DNA from 2 places in the Brevibacillus sp. HB1.4B genome. Region 1 is predicted to be linked to the other one. Evidence: predicted binding sites of a transcription regulator. Region 1 holds the regulator's gene; the other holds the start of a gene.

Evidence for each region. The regulator CtsR, encoded in region 1, represses protease genes until heat stress. The targets are predictions, from matches to a motif close to ATGGTCAATAAAGGTCAAACA.
Region 2: the regulator CtsR is predicted to act here: its motif matches at 3,392-3,412, upstream of HP398_RS25040 (ATP-dependent Clp protease ATP-binding subunit).

Annotation. Positions count from the first base shown of each region.
Region 1 is NZ_JABSUT010000019.1:405-9,083, reverse strand. It holds gene disA (DNA integrity scanning diadenylate cyclase DisA) at 1-756, opposite strand, end outside; gene radA (DNA repair protein RadA) at 765-2,132, opposite strand; gene HP398_RS29145 (ATP-dependent Clp protease ATP-binding subunit) at 2,239-4,689, opposite strand; gene mcsB (protein-arginine kinase McsB) at 4,756-5,829, opposite strand; gene mcsA (protein-arginine kinase activator protein McsA) at 5,849-6,367, opposite strand; gene HP398_RS29130 (CtsR family transcriptional regulator) at 6,384-6,848, opposite strand; gene HP398_RS29125 (HAD hydrolase-like protein) at 7,037-7,723, opposite strand; gene HP398_RS29120 (UDP-N-acetylglucosamine--LPS N-acetylglucosamine transferase) at 7,753-8,679, opposite strand, start outside.
Region 2 is NZ_JABSUT010000012.1:52,879-61,557, reverse strand. It holds gene nfi (deoxyribonuclease V) at 1-231, opposite strand, end outside; gene rbsK (ribokinase) at 402-1,304, shown strand; gene HP398_RS25050 (TetR/AcrR family transcriptional regulator) at 1,533-2,129, shown strand; gene HP398_RS25045 (MFS transporter) at 2,195-3,334, shown strand; gene HP398_RS25040 (ATP-dependent Clp protease ATP-binding subunit) at 3,453-5,591, shown strand; gene HP398_RS25035 (YqaA family protein) at 5,638-6,261, opposite strand; gene HP398_RS25030 (aminotransferase-like domain-containing protein) at 6,701-8,050, opposite strand; gene HP398_RS25025 (DMT family transporter) at 8,187-8,679, shown strand, end outside.

The DNA.
Region 1 (8,679 bases):
CACGAGATCAGGTGAATAGGATGGATCTCGGGAATAATCCCGAATAAGCATGTGTGCCTCTTCCTCAATGTTTGAAACCAATTCCTCCAACTGCATACTGACGAGCCTTCCTTCTACCCCTAGCTCACATATGTACTTGGAGACCTCTGTCTTAATACGTAACACCATCTCAATCCGTTGCAAAACCGAGGCAACTTCGTGTAGAGTTACGAGCTCCTCAAATTCTAACGCACCAAGATTCGTCAATGTTTGATCAAGAACGGCCTTGTATTTCTCAAGGGTAGATACAGCCTGATTCGCCTTGGCCAAAATGACACTGATTTCACTTAAGACATACCGGAAATTCCCCTGGTACAACGTGATCACATTGCGACGCTGAGAGATAGCAATGACCAGATGATTCGTTTGAATGGCTGTCCGTTGCGCTGTACGATGCCGTGTCCCCGTCTCGCTCGTGGGGACTGAGGAGGGTGGGAAGATTTGCGTATTCGCGTACAGGATACGTTTTGCGTCTTCACTTACTATAATCGCCCCATCCATCTTCGCTAATTCATACAAATGGGCAGGAGAAAAATCACAATTGATGGAAAAACCGCCATCGACAATCGTCTTCATCTCTGGACCGCACCCAATGACGATCAAGCCCCCGGTTTTGGCCCGTAAAACATTTTCCAATCCTTCACGAAGCTGTGTGCCGGGTGCCACGAGACGAAGCACATCACCGAATTGCGGAGCTCTTTTGATGTTCCCCTGCATGCCCACTCCTACCTCCTTATCACCTCGTTCAACGCATCGGCAATATTACTCACACCAATCACTTGAATATCTGCTGGCGCATCCAGACCGCGGATGTTTTTCTCCGGGATGATAACACGCTTAAAGCCTAACTTATGTGCTTCTCGTACTCGTTGCTCAATACGAGAGACACCGCGCACCTCACCAGTCAAGCCAATTTCTCCGATAACGACATCATGCGGATTGGTAGCGTGATCACGGAAACTGCTTGCAATGCTTACGGCAATCGCCAAATCAACCGCTGGCTCATCCAATCTGACCCCACCTGCTACGTTTACATATGCATCCTGATTTTGTAGCATCATGCCCATACGCTTTTCCAACACTGCCATGATCATCGCCACACGCTGATGATCGACCCCTGTTGCCGTTCTCCGTGGGGTTACAAAGCTGGTCGGGGCAACGAGTGCTTGTAGCTCAACCAAAACGGGACGTGTGCCCTCCATGCTGGCTACGACCGTGGAACCCGCAACACCAAATGGACGCTCTGCTAAAAATATCTCAGACGGATTCGCCACTTCCTCCAAACCGCGATCCTTCATCTCGAAAATACCGATTTCGTTTGTCGAACCAAAACGGTTTTTGACGGCGCGCAAAATTCGAAACGTATTGTGGCGCTCCCCTTCAAAATAGAGAACAGCATCTACCATGTGCTCAAGCATACGCGGTCCGGCGATGGAGCCTTCCTTGGTAACGTGACCGACAATGAAGGTACCAATTCCTTTCCCTTTTGCAATCCGCATCAATTGGGCAGTCGCCTCCCGCACTTGTGCGACACTTCCAGCAGCCGATTGGATCGTCGGGTGAAACACGGTCTGGATCGAGTCAATAATTAGCACATCCGGGTCTACTTGATTAATATGCTGTTCGATCAAATCCAAATCATTTTCTGCCAATACAAACATCGGCGGCGTTTGCAAATGGAGTCGATCCGCGCGAATTTTGATTTGTTTTGCCGACTCCTCTCCAGATACATAGAGAACCTTTGCCCCTTGATGAGCCAAGGCAAAAGATGTCTGCAAAAGCAATGTCGATTTTCCGATTCCGGGGTCTCCTCCAACCAAAATGAGTGAACCCGGAACAAGTCCTCCACCAAGAACACGATTCAATTCTCCGATCGTGGTATCCATGCGTGGCTCTTCTTCACTGGCTACCTGAGTCAATGGAATCGCAGATTGGCGCTGGCCGCCGCTCATCCCTTCGTGACGATGTGGATTTTTTACGGTCACTTCCTCCACCAAGGTGTTCCAACTGCTACACCCCGGGCATTTTCCCATCCATTTTGGCGATTCATAGCCACATTCTTGACACGCGTATTTCGTTTTATACTTTGACATAGTCGCACCCTCACTTGGATTTCTTTCTCTACTTTTATCATAATTACGCACCCAAAAAAAGAATACCTCCCGAATCAGGAGGCATTCTATTACGTTTCAATCCAGCTTATGATTTCGTTTTTTCGAGGCGCTTAACAACCAGCTTGCCTTCTTCGGCTTCGATATTGACGGTATCGCCTTTACTGATCGTGCCCTTGAGCAATTCCTCGGACAAATTATCCTCGATGTGGCGCTGGATAGCACGACGCAGAGGACGCGCACCATAGGCCGGATCAAAGCCTTCTTTTGCCAATACTTTCTTGGCCTCTTCACTCAATTGGAAATCAATGTCTTGCTCTTTCAAACGTTTACGCAGATCTTCTGTCATGAGAGATACGATTTGCTCGATGTGCTCTTGCTCCAAAGAGTGGAACACGATGACTTCGTCGATACGGTTCAAGAACTCAGGACGGAAGCTCTTTTTCAGCTCATCCATGACTTTGTCCTTCATATCCTGGTACTTTCTTTCCGAATCGTTGGTCGTGAAGCCGAGCGTCGTATTTTTCTTGATCATGCTTGCTCCGACGTTGGAAGTCATAATGACAACCGTGTTGCGGAAATCAACGGTACGTCCCTTGGAGTCTGTCAGACGACCATCATCCAATACTTGTAGCAGGATGTTGAATACGTCTGGGTGAGCTTTCTCGATTTCGTCCAGCAAAATGACGGAGTAAGGCTTGCGACGCACTTTTTCGGTCAGCTGACCGCCTTCATCAAAGCCTACATAGCCAGGAGGGGCACCGACCAGACGAGCGGTGGAATGCTTCTCCATGTACTCGGACATATCTACACGAATCATGGCATCCTCGTCACCGAAAAGCGTCTCTGCTACGGCACGAGCCAATTCAGTTTTACCCACACCAGTAGGTCCTAGGAAGATAAACGAGCCGATCGGGCGTTTTGGATCTTTCAAACCAGCACGGGCACGGCGGATTGCACGCGAGATGGATTTGACTGCTTCATCTTGACCAATGACGCGATCGTGCAAAATCTCTTCCATCTTCAGCAAACGCTCTGTTTCTTCTTCCTTCAGCTTCAATACAGGAATACCCGTCCAACTCGCCACTACTTGCGCGATGTCTTCTGGCGTAACCTCCATGTTCAGCTGGCCTTGGCGCTCTTTCCAGTCTTTTTTCGTTTTATCCAGTTCTTCACGCAGTTTTTGCTCCTGATCGCGAAGTGCTGCTGCTTCCTCGAACTCTTGTGATTGTACGGCAGCGTCTTTTTCCTTGCGTACCTCTTCCAGACGTCCCTCCAGCTCTTTGAGGTTTGGTGGAACCGTAAAGGATTGCAAGCGAACTTTGGAGGCCGCCTCGTCGACCAAGTCGATAGCCTTGTCAGGCAGGAAGCGTTCCGTAATATAGCGGTCAGACAGTTTTACTGCCTGCTCGATTGCTTCATCGGTAATTTTGACACGATGGTGGGCTTCGTAACGATCACGAAGGCCATGCAGGATACGAATCGCATCCTCCGGTGTCGGTTCATCAACCTGAATCGGTTGGAAACGACGCTCCAGTGCCGCGTCTTTTTCGATGTACTTGCGATATTCATCCAGCGTAGTGGCACCCACGCACTGTAGCTCGCCACGTGCCAGAGCAGGCTTCAAAATGTTGGAGGCATCAATTGCGCCTTCTGCTCCACCAGCACCAATCAAGGTGTGCAGCTCATCAATAAACAGGATGATGTTTCCTGCTTGGCGAATTTCGTCCATGATTTTTTTCAGACGATCTTCGAACTCACCACGATATTTGGTTCCCGCAACAACGGTTCCCATATCGAGTGTCATGACGCGCTTATCACGAAGGGTCTCTGGAATTTCGTTGTTCACGATTTTTTGGGCAAGACCTTCTGCGATAGCTGTTTTCCCGACGCCAGGCTCCCCAATCAAAACAGGGTTGTTCTTAGTACGTCTACTAAGTACTTGGATCACACGCTCGATTTCTTTTTGGCGACCAATGACAGGGTCCAGTCCGCCATCACGAGCGATTGCAGTCAGATCCCTTGCCAAGCCGTCCAATGTCGGCGTATTCGCCGCTGGGTTCCCTCCAGACGGTTGATGAGATGCCATCATTTCCGAGCTGCCAAGGAGCTGGAGCACCTGTTGACGTGCCTTGTTCAGGCTAACGCCCAAATTGTTCATGATTCTCGCAGCAATGCCCTCTCCTTCACGGATCAAGCCAAGCAAAATATGTTCAGTCCCCACATAGGTATGACCCAGTTTGCGGGCTTCGTCCATTGACAGTTCAATAACCTTTTTGGCGCGAGGTGTATAGTTTGGTGTGTAATTACTACCGGACTGCTCTGTTCCTCGCCCGATTAACGACTCCACTTCACTCTGGATTTTATCGAGGCCAAGCCCAAGTGATTGCAATGCCTTCGCCGCAATCCCTTCGCCTTCTCGAATGAGTCCCAGCAGCACATGCTCTGTCCCAATATCTTTGTGTCCGAGACGAACCGCCTCTTCCAGGGCAAGCGCCAGTACTTTTTGTGCTCGTTCTGTAAAACGTCCAAACATCATATCGTACACCTCCGTATAACCGTGTTTTTTCTCTATATGGTTAACAATTGCGTGATACCATTACGATTACTCTTGTGATTCTACTACGCGCAGACGTTCGCGAATCAGCCGTGCCCTTCTTTCGTCGCGTTGGTCCGGAGTGAGCTTTTGTCCAGCGTGGTGTTGTAAAAACCCCGGCTGTGTCGTGACCAACAGTTCGTTTAGGACGAGCGGAGATACATTTGGAATAATACCTAGATCAATCCCCAAACGTACATCGGACAGGCGCTGAGCCGCCTCCTTTGACTCTACTGTGCGAGCGTACATCAGGATGCCATACGACCGAAAAATCCGATCCTCTAAAGAAACCCGGGTATGCTCCAGCAAATAAGTACGTGCCACACGCTCTTGCTCAATAATCTGTCTGGCTACACCGTAGAGATTGGAAAGGATATCTGACTCAGACATCCCCAGTGTGACCTGATTGGATAACTGAAAAAGATTCCCTAGAGCTTCGCTGCCCTCTCCGTAAATTCCTCTAACAACTAGACCAACTTGATTAATTGCCTGTAAAATTCTGCTGATCTGCTGCGTCATCACCAGAGCCGGCAAGTGCAGCATTACAGATGCACGAATACCCGTACCCACATTGGTTGGGCAGCTTGTCAGATATCCTCGTGTTTCGTCGAAAGCGTAGTTCAAGTTTTTCTCAAAAATGTCGTCTATCTTCGTACCTAATTCCCATGCCTCGTTCAAACGAAACCCGGGTAATAGTACCTGTATTCGAATGTGGTCTTCTTCATTAACCATAATGCTGACAGACTCATCTTCACGAAGTAATACAGCACCTTTGCGAGATTCCTCTGCCAGATGAGGGCTAATCAGATGCTTTTCTACGAGTACCCTTTTTTCTAATGGGTTAATTTGATCCATCTGGATGACCTGAAGCTGATGCCTTTTGCGCATTGCCTCCGAATCGCTTACTTCCGTTACCTTTCTGACGACTTCCTCGCCCTGCGAGTCCGTTGCCAATAACGGAAAGGGGTGCTGGCGCAGGTTACGGGCGATACGCAGCCGTGTACTAATGACAATGTCGGAATCAGGACCTTCTCCTTTCATCCAATTGCTCCACGGGTTTTGCATAAACTGCTTTTGGGACATAACCAGCTAACCTCCCTTGCTACGATTGGGCCATTTTTTGTTCCAATGCTCGAATTCGATCACGCATTTCTGCTGCCTTCTCGAACTCTTCACTTGCGACATGACTTTGCAGTGCTTGCTTTAGTTGTTCCAGCTCTTTACGGATCTTCAATTTGCCACCGGTACGCTCTGGTACTTTTCCACTATGCTGTGTGTTTCCGTGAATCCGGCGGAAAAGGGGGTCCAGTCGGTCACCCAAAAAGGTGTAGCAATCACTACAGCCAAATCGTCCACTTTTACTAAATTGAGAATATGTGAGTCCACATGTTTCGCATTGAAGCGGCTTATTCGTTGCCGTTTCGCGTCCATTCTTTTGCATGGGATCAAATTTTAAAAGTCCTGACAGGAGATTGTTGATGCTGAAGTTGTGAAAGCCGGTAAAGACGTCCCCTTTTTCATGAGCACACTGCTCGCAAATATGGTATTCGGTTTTTTCGCCATTGACGATTTTCGTCAAATGAAGTGTCGCCGGTCGTTTTCCGCATTCCTCACAGTTCATAACATCATACCTCCTTTTACTTCAACAAGATTGCTGCGATCATCTGCTTTAAAATATTTGCCCGCAAACGATCCCGCAATTCAGCTTCTAGCGTCAATACATTTCGCGAGGTAGCGATTTTCATCAAGGTGGCTTCTCTGATGTTGACTAATCCTTCTTCCATTAGTCTTTCTACGATCGCATTTCCCACGCTCTGACTGATGCTCTCACCAATCAGTTCTTCTGTTAGCAATTCCTGCAAGCGTGCTTTGCTGACAATCTGCACCTTGCGTATACGAATATACCCGCCGCCCCCGCGCTTACTCTCTACAATGTATCCTTTTTGAACGGTAAAGCGCGTATTGATGACGTAATTGATCTGAGACGGCACACATTGAAAATGGTCGGCAAGCTCACTACGCTGAATCTCGATCGATCCATTGGGACTGTTTGTAATGATGCTTTTCAAGTGATGTTCAATGATGTCCGAGATGTTACGCAAGTCATCGCCTCCTATTCCTCTGTGTATGTTCTTATGAGGTTACCTATTGACTTTGACTATCTTTGACGTTAATTATAATGGGTTTAGTGCGTGCCCGCAAGTGTCCCTTACACATTCTAGTGTGGGCAAAAGAAGGTCGCTTGAAACTTGGACATGATCAACAAAAAAACCACTCCCTGAGGAATGGTTTATGTTTGTTCTTGTGTATTGGTGTCGATTGCTGGCAAATGATTCAGTAGCTGAGTGAAGCTGGTGATGATGACATCTGCCCCATCAAGCTCCCCTGGTTTGGCGAAACCGAAGTCGCATCCAATGGTAAATAAACCGTTTGTCTTGCCTGCTTCCACGTCGGAGTGACGATCTCCTACCATGATGGCTTGCCCGATTTTGTAATCCGACAACAATTTTGCAACCAGGTCATTTTTGGAATGCGTACGGAATCGGCCGGCTGAGTACAGATCGGTCATCAGCGGCTTTAACTCGTATTCCTGACAAATGGCATCGATGTACTCTTCTTGCCCATTACTTGCTACAAACAAAGCAAATCCTTTCTCACGCAGTGTTTCCAAGGTTGATTTTACATCCGGATATAGCTCGGTCACTCTTTCTTTGAGTAATTGGATTTCATTATCTAGCAAGAAGGCGTCTGCTGAGCGAATGGCTTCCTCACTCGCGCCCGGCAGCAATTTGTCCCAGATCTGCTCGATCGTCATTCCCAGTACATTGATCAGTTCACGCTCGTCAGGGGTTTCCCCTTGCCATAGCCCTTGTTGACGAAGCTGGTCAAACGTTCGAATAAATGCGGGGGTCGATAGCTTTTCTGTTTGCAGTAACGTGCCATCCATATCAAATAATATGGCGAATGGTACAGTCATGGGTTCCTCCATTTTGTCTGGCTAGGCAGCTATTCTACTTCTCTTGACAACATATTCATATCATCCATGATAAACTCGGTAATTCGTTGTGCAGCATCTGGCTTTGAAATTTTCTGTCCCATTCTACGCATATAGTCCACCTTGGACGGGCTATGCAATAGTTCATCGATAAAGTAAATCAATTGCTCCGAGAGATTGGCATGTACCGCACATCCATTATTGAGCAAAAAGTGGCTGTTCCTCTCTTCTTGTCCAGGCAGAGGGTTGTAAATAATCATGGGTACCCGTTTACTCATTACTTCAGCTGATGTAAGTCCGCCTGATTTGGTGACAATTAAATCAGCCGTCTCCAAGTATTCATGGAAGTTATTGATGAATTTTAGTGGAACGACTTCATGGCGATACGTACGATTTATCACTTTATTGTACAGCTTGTCGTTTGTCCCTGTTAACACAAAAGTTTTCAGAGGAATGTTAATCTCTTCTAGACCATCTAATACCTTTTCCATCGAGCCGAGACCCAATCCGCCCCCTGAAAGAATAATGCTCTTTTGTCCAGGAGCGAGGCCCAGCTTTTGCCGAATCAAATCAGGGTCCAATGGTAAGCTGAATTTTTTCATAATGGGAATGCCCATCGGAATGAATTTTTGATGATCCTGACGATAAACGTCTAACAAGTAATACAGTTGTTCATGGCCGATGAAGTAATAATTGATATGGTGATTAATCCACGAAGGATGGATGGTATAGTCAGTAATGATCGTATAGATTGGTTCCTTCCAATCATTTCTCCCCTTCAGGACGGAGAGCATACAGCTTGCAAACGGATGCGTAGCAATAAAGGCATCAGGCTGTACACTGTTGATCAGCTTTTTCAGTTTGTTTGCCAATAACTTATTCATCAGCACATTCATATCGAAGAAACGGGTTTTTTCCGTATTATGGTAAATCCTTCC
Region 2 (8,679 bases), on a different contig from region 1:
GACGGTGTCTTGAATGACGACAGACTCGACGACTTGCAGGGAATTAGCGTCGAGGATCACGACACCAGCAACTAACAAATCAGACTCGGCATGATAGGCGACATCTGCTCCAGCGATAAAGCGTACGTCCGCTAGTTGATCTTCTTTTTTCACTTGTTGGGCTAGTTGTCGCTGTAAGTTGATAGCTTCTTGCTCATCAATGTTCCAAGGATGTTGGATAATCGGCTCCATCTGGTTACCTCCGGATGATAGAAGATTTGTTCATTATATCCAATGGAGGCATTGCGCTCCAAGTCTTCTTAGGAACAATCCTGAGAAAATACGTTGACTTCTCGGATGAAAAGCACTATTTTGTAACCGACAGAATGATCATGTTCGAGATGGAACGAGGAGGGCTCGTCGTGAAAATCGCAGTAGTAGGAAGCATTAATATGGATCTCGTAACCCATGTACATCATTTGCCCAGAGCAGGAGAAACGATCGCAAGCCATCACTTCGAGCTGATCCCGGGTGGAAAGGGAGCGAATCAGGCGGTAGCAGCGTCTCGCCTGGGTGCGCATGTCTCCATGATTGGAATGGTAGGAGAGGATGAGAACGGCCGGGTTATGCTGGGAGGGTTAACGGATGCGCACGTTCACATAGAGGGGATCAAATGCTCGGGTACGACAGGCATGGCTTTTATCAATGTCAGTGATGACGGGGAAAATAACATCGTGCTCGTTCCGGGTGCGAATGCGCTCGTCAGCACCGAGCATATTGCAGACAATCAGTCTATTTTAAAGGACAGTGACATCGTATTGCTCCAACTGGAAATCCCGATGCATGTCGTGGAATATACCGTCAAAGAGGCTGCTCGACTCGGCAAGCTGGTCATTTTAAATCCGGCACCTGCACGCGAGCTATCCAGTGAGCTATTAACCCATGTACATACCTTAACCCCAAATGAAACAGAGCTTTCTATTCTCACGGGAATGCCTGTATCCACGATAGATGAAGTGCATGCCGCAGCCCAAAAGCTTTTGTCTGGTGGACCAAAGCGCGTCATCGTAACGTTGGGGGAAAAGGGCGCTCTCTTAGTAACCGCCGATGAGGCAACCCATATCCCGGCATTCCGCGTAGAACCAGTGGATACAACTGCGGCAGGTGATTCCTTTACGGCAGCTTTTGCAGTTGGGATCACACAAGGAATGACAGAAACGGAAGCGGCCACTTTCGCCAGCAAAGTAGCAGCGATTGTCGTAACAAGGAACGGTGCTCAACCATCCCTGCCTACTTTCGAAGAAGTACAAGCATACTCTTTTTAATGGGGACGATAGATGGAGAAGGTCAACTTAGCTGAAGAGTTTACGTTATTCCAACAGTGACAGATGTAGAGTCGATATAATCAATGATTAAGCCTATTTTGAGAGATGATTTTCAAAATGGGCTTTTTCTATAGGTATGGTTTACAGTTGCAGACATTTCATTTGTTAACCGAACGGTACATAATGTGTAAGATTTCCATAACAGTTGGAAACGAAAGGAGGATTCCGTTGAACAAACGCGGCAGACCTCGTGATTTTGATTACACTTCCATTGTAGATGTGGCCATGAAGACATTTTGGTCAAAAGGCTACAATGGTTGTTCTACGCATGATTTATGCAGTGATACTGGACTAGGTAAAGGCAGCTTGTACAATACGTTTGGCAGCAAACAGGACCTTTATCTAGCAGTGGTGGAACACTATCACGAAACTGGAATTCGTGAACAGCGGGCATTATTGGAAAGTCCGGGTTCTGTGAAAGAACGATTGCAAAATTTTTTAGCTTGGGCATTGGTGGAAGACTTTGAATCTACGAATCCAAAAGGATGTTTGCTGATCAATGCGGGATTGGAACGGGCAAAAGACGATCCCAAGATTGAAGAAATAGTCTCCAGACATGTTGAACTTTTGAAGCAAACCATGGAAAAAGTGATGGAGGAAGGCTTGCGAACGGGCGAAATCTCCAAAAAACGATCTGCTGTGGATTTGGCTAGCCTATTTTTAAGCAGTTACTACGGCTTCCGTGTGTTGAATACATCTACACAAAATCGGACATTGGCTGAACAAATCATGAACGGCACCATGGAATCTATCTTCGGCGCGTAATGCGCTCTTTTTTTGAGTTATTTTTGTACCGATTGTTACAATAATAAATAGAGGAGTGTTCCTTCATGCCGTCGATGATTTATTTGTTAGCGGTAGCGATTTTTGCGATGACGACTTCTGAATTTATGGTGGCAGGTATGATGAACGAGCTTGCCGATGTTTTCGACGTGTCGATCCCATCCATCGGGTATTTTATTACGGCGTATGCAGGAGCAATGGTGATAGGTGGCCCGATCCTAACAGCAACTCTCTTGCACATTCGCCGAAAACAAGCGCTGCTTTCTTTGGTTGCCGTCTTCTTTATTGGCCAATCGCTGGGAGCCATGGCTTGGAATTACGAGTCGATGATGCTTGCACGTATCCTAACAGGTATTGCTTCATCCGCAGCGTTTGGTATCTCCGTTAGTATTTCAGCCAGCTTGGTTCCCCCTCATTCACGGGGAAAGGCAGCTTCGATTGTTTTGGCAGGCTTAATGATTGCTACTGTCATCGGCCTCCCTCTGACAACCGTGATTGCACAATATTTCGGCTGGAGAATGAGCTTTTGGGCTGTTGCCGTTGTCGTATTGCTATCAGGGATCTTGATCCAATGGTTGCTTCCTTCCTTCGTACAAAAAGACCAGATGAACGGAAAGGATGAGCTTGCCAGTTTTCAAAATCCACACCTTTGGGCCGCGTATGTAACGAGTATGCTGATCATTGGCGGTACCTTCGCAGCGTTTAGTTATTTTACTCCGATTCTTACGGATGTAACGGCATTTTCGGATGCGAGTATCCCGTATTTGCTTGCCCTTTATGGTATCGCGACCGTGATCGGAAATATCGTGATTGGCAGACTTGCTGATCGTTTTACCATGCGCATCCTTGTAACGGGATTAAGCATACTCTTAGCGGCATTGGTTCTATTTGCCGTAGGCGCCGAAAATAAATGGATCGCTGTGCTATCCATTGTTCTGATTGGGTTGACGGGTGTCGCGATGAATCCGGCCATGATCGCACGAGTGATGAATACAGCAGGCAGTGGGACAATGGTAAACACTATGCATACTTCCTTTATTACATTGGGTGTTGCCATTGGTTCTTCCTTAGGCGGGATCGGGATCAGCAGTGGCTATGGGCTTGTTTCACCATTGTGGATAGGCGCTTGTTTAGCTGTTATTGGGTTACTTTCAATCGTTCCCTATCTGCAAAAGGGCAAAGTGTAAAAAACCAAACAATCCCTCTTGAAAGTCAAAAAAGGTCAAACTATAATAAAGTCAACGAAGGTCAGGAAAGGTCAAAGATCTTCTGAATTCCAAAACAACGCTTTTGGGGGGATTGAATATGCATTGTGAAATCTGCAAACAACGAGAAGCAACTGTGACTGTTCATATACGCGTGCAAAATCAGCAACAAAAATACGATCTGTGCAAAGACTGCCAGACAAAGCTGACCAACAAAATGGGAGTGGGTATGGGCTTTAGTCCTTTCTCCTCCTTCTCTGGACTGGATGAGTTCCTGCAAGGCTTTGCCCAAGGCCCGATGAACCCGGGCAAATCTTCCAGCCAAACGCAACCACAAGCACCAGAGCGTGGTGGAGGCATCCTCGATGACCTGGGACGTAATCTAAACGATGCGGCACGTGCTGGACTGATTGACCCTGTGATTGGACGCGAACAGGAAATTGAGCGTGTCATTGAGATTTTGAACCGACGCAATAAGAACAATCCGGTTCTGATCGGGGAGCCGGGAGTCGGGAAGACGGCGATTGCGGAAGGCCTCGCCTTGCGTATTACGGAAGGGCAAGTGCCGACCAAGCTGAAAAACAAGCAGGTGTACATTTTAGATGTCGCCTCTCTGGTTGCAGGGACGGGAATTCGCGGACAGTTCGAGGAAAAAGTGAAGCAAGTGATTGCCGAGCTGCAAATGCGCAAAAACGTCATCCTGTTTGTGGATGAGATTCATCTACTGGTGGGAGCAGGCTCTGCGGAAGGATCAATGGATGCAGGGAACATCCTGAAGCCTGCACTGGCTCGCGGTGAGTTGCAACTGATTGGGGCAACTACGTTAAAAGAGTATCGTGTGATTGAAAAAGACGCAGCTCTGGAGCGCCGCCTGCAGCCAGTCATGGTAAAGGAGCCAACCGTAGAACAAGCCATCGAGATTTTACAAGGATTACGTCCGAAATACGAAGCATTCCACCAAGTCGCTTACTCGGATGATGTCATCCGTGCCAGCGTGGAATACTCCCATCGTTACATTCAGGATCGATTCTTGCCTGACAAGGCGATTGATCTCATGGATGAAGTGGGCTCGCGTTTGAACCTGAGGTCCTCCGCGGTTGATACGGCAGAACTGCATGAGCGGCTGGCGCAAATCAATCAGGAGAAAAAGGAAGCGACGGAGCAAGAGGCATACGAACGAGCTGCCCGTCTGCGAGACGAGGAAGCAAGCATTTTAGAGAAGCTGGATCAGATTGAGGGCAAGGAACAACGCGTCCAGGTCGACGTCTCGGACATCCAAGCCTTGATCGAGCAAAAGACGGGGATTCCTGTTACGAAGCTGCAAAGTGATGAGCAGATGAAAATGAAAAACCTAGCGGCTCATTTGGAAGCAAAAGTCATTGGTCAATCCGAGGCGGTCACACAAGTCGCGAAGGCGATTCGACGCAGTCGTGCAGGTCTGAAACCGAAAAACAGACCGATTGCTTCCTTCCTGTTCGTCGGTCCGACTGGCGTAGGGAAAACAGAATTGTCCAAAGCATTGGCAGAGGAGCTGTTTGGTACCCGCGATTCCATGATCCGCCTCGATATGAGTGAGTACATGGAGAAGCACTCGGTATCCAAATTGATCGGTTCTCCTCCTGGCTACGTTGGTCATGAAGAAGCAGGTCAGTTGACAGAACGCGTTCGCCGCAACCCGTACAGCATCATTTTGCTGGATGAGATCGAAAAAGCACACCCGGACGTGATGCACATGTTCCTGCAAATTCTGGAGGATGGTCGTCTAACAGACAGTCAGGGCCGTACGGTGAATTTTAAGGAGACGGTCATCATTGCGACGAGCAATGCCGGCGTGAGCGAGCGTAAAATCTCTGTTGGCTTTGGAGCAAAAGCGCCCGAGCCTGCCACCGTGCTGGATTCTCTGGGGGCATACTTCAAGCCAGAGTTCCTAAACCGCTTCGACTCGATCATTTCCTTTGCCCATCTGGAAAAACAGGATTTGGTCAAAATCGTCGATCTGCTGCTGCAAGATGTTAGGGGCAATCTGTCTGAGCAAGGAATGGAGATCAGCGTGACAGATGCTGCAAAAGAAAAGCTGGCTGAGCTGGGCTACAACCCTTCCTTCGGGGCACGTCCATTGCGCCGTGTAATTCAGCAATATGTCGAGGATGGCATTGCGGATCTGGTGATGGAAGAAGACAATGTGACAGCGATGCTGATTGATGTAGAAGAGGAAGGCATTCGTGTCAAAAAAGCATAACAGGCGTAAAAAAAGAAACCCCAATGTGTGAATTGGGGTTTCTTTGCTATTTATTCAGGACTTTCTCATTGATGCCATTGCTGACGCCAGCGTTTTCCATTTTCAGCTGGCGGCGCTTGGTGACAATTTTCTTCACCCATAATCCGACCAAGATGAGCGGCACCATGATGAGGAATATATAGAGAGAAACGTTATGGACCATATTTTCCGCCATTTTACCGTAAAAATAAAACAAAAATCCGACTGCGTAAAATTTGACTGCCCGTCCAATTGCCGCATACCCAAGCAATTTCCACAACGGGAATTTCAAGCAACCTGACATGATTGTAAATACTTTAAACGGAATCGGTGTAAATGAACCGATGAAGATCGCGACTTCGCCCTTCTTTTGAAACATCGCTGTGGCAGAATCAATCCATTCCTTCTTGAGGATTTTGTACAGAACGGATTTGCCTAGGACTTTACCGATAAAATAACCAACGGGTGTCCCTAAGAGACAAGCGACATAGCCTACCGTTGCAATCCACAATGCCTGCGAAGGATCTACGAGACTGAGTGGCACTTGAAGAAAGAAGGCAGGAACGGGAAAGATGACTGCGTCTGCAAAAGAATGGATGAACATTCCCAAATAGCCGTATTCCATTAAGAAATCTAAAATGTTCTGAAACATCTATTTCTCCTTTGTCATTCTATCGTTAACTGCCAGTCATCAACTTTGGAGGCCTTTTTGCGCTTTGTCGGAATATTCAGCGTCACGCCGAGTAAGCCCAACAAAATACATGTGTCTAGATGCGATTCTACTTCAAACTGGCCGACTATGGAACGAATTTTTTTGAATTGGGATTCACTTACTATACAACGATATACCGCATTTGATGCATTTTAAAACCATTTTCTCTGCATATTTTCTTTTGCAAAGCCGCCATCATTCTGCTAAAACCATATTCCTGTATTTGTAATACGTTGTAGATCGTTAATAGGTTACGTACCAATCAATTCACATCCGCCTGTGTGCTATGGATCAACTCAACAGCTCTATTATGGAGATTTTTTGGTTGTCCAAAAAACGCACCCTCGTCGGATTTTATCTGCGACTTAAGGCGGAGAGGTTAACGGTGCATGCGGCGTAACACATCCATCAACACCTCAATCCCTTGCTCAATCACTGCTTCCTTGGCATAGGACACATTCAGCTTCAAAATATTTTCTTGCGGAAAGCCCACCAAGTAATTTTTGTCAGTAGCATCCACAAGAATGGAGTACTTTTTTAGCTGGTTGATAACAGCAGGGACCGGGATGGCATCGTTCAAAACAATGTGCGTATGAATCCCCGGATACGCAAAGGGCTGAAAGGTGAATAGATGCTCTTCATTCGTCGCAAAATGGTTCAAGGACGCCATTAGCAGGTTGGATCGCCGTTGATAGGAACTGCGAATTTTTTGCTTGTGACGCTCGAACATTCCGCTTTTTAGGTAAATTTCCAACGCAGCTTGAGATAGCATGGAGCTGTCGATATCCATGAGTCGCTTGTGCTGGTTAAAGGAATCCTTTAGCGCGTCAGGTATAACGGCCACACCCAAACGCAACCCAGGAAAAATAATTTTGGAATAGCTTTTTAAATAGATGGTGCGAGAAAAGCGATCATAGGTAAAGAGGGGATCAGCTTTGCTGTCATGCTCAAGGTCTGCCATGTAATCGTCTTCTACGATATAGACGTCGTACTGTTGGGCAAGCTCCACAATGCGCTGTTTATCCTTTCGACTGTACGTCGTACCGAGCGGACTATGGTAGCGAGGCATCGTATAGAAAAACTTGATCTCTCCCGTTCGGAAAATAGACTCCAGCTCTTCTAAATCGATTCCTTGGGCAGTGCGCTTGATCCCGACGACAGGATGCTTGCGTACTTGCAAACTTTCAATGAAAAGATGGTAGCTGGGCTGCTCAATCAGAATCGTTTCCTTGCCATTTGGAAAAGGCAGACTGCACAGCAAGGATAGCGCTTGTTGGACACCGGAGGTAATGAAAATATTACCCGGGTCCGTAAAAACCTGATGGTTCCCAAGCAGCCTGGCGATGACGGCAATGAGCGATGGCAAGCCTTGTGTGGTTCCATATATGAAAAGATCGTTTTTATAGGTTTCAATCGCTTTATTGATGCAGTGTTGAAAGTCGACATAAGGAAAGAGGTCAGGATCGGGAGCAGAGGTCGCAAAATCGATCACCGACGTATCTGCAGGTTGGATCTTTCTTTGTTTTTTCACGACGTAGTAGCCGCTTCGGTCGACCGAGTAGATGAGGTGACGCTTTTCGAGCTCATCCAAAGTGCGGATTACAGTGCTCTTGCTGCATTGGTAGCGAGAGGCGAGCTCCCGAATAGAGGGAAGCCGGTCTCCGTCTCGATAGGAGAGGCTTTCAATCAACGTTTCGAGTTCATTTTGTAGCTGCAAATATTTGTGCATCCAAAAAACATTCCCTTACCGCTGGATTTGTATCGGTACAGTTACTCCTTTTTTGCATTGTAGCACGATTGATCCCCCATTACTATTAACTAAGACGGCCGTCTGTAAAAAGTCCCCAGTAGGAGAGATACATACGATGAAAGACCAACAAAAAGCGATTCTTGCGGCATTACTGAATGCAGGGATTACCGGCTTGTCGTTTTTGTTTCTGAAAATGGCACTCGCTGTAACCAGCCCGGTTGATACTTTGGCGCACCGTTTTACCGTGGCATTTATCGCTGCATCTATACCGATCGTGTTTGGGTGGATCAAGCTGTCCATCAAACCAAAAGACATGCTCACGATTATACCGCTCGCCATGCTGTATCCCATTCTGTTCTTTACCCTTCAGGCGTTTGGACTGGTGTATACCACTTCGTCTGAAGCAGGGATTATTCAAGCAACCGTTCCGATTTTTACTATGATCCTGGCGGCATTCTTTTTGGGGGAGTCTTCTACGTGGCTGCAAAAGCTATCCACGCTTTTATCCGTAGGAGGTGTCGTGTACATTTTTGCAATGAAGGGGCTCGGTGTCAGCTCAGGCTCAGGGAGCAGTATCGGTACCATTCTCATCCTGTTATCCGCGTTTT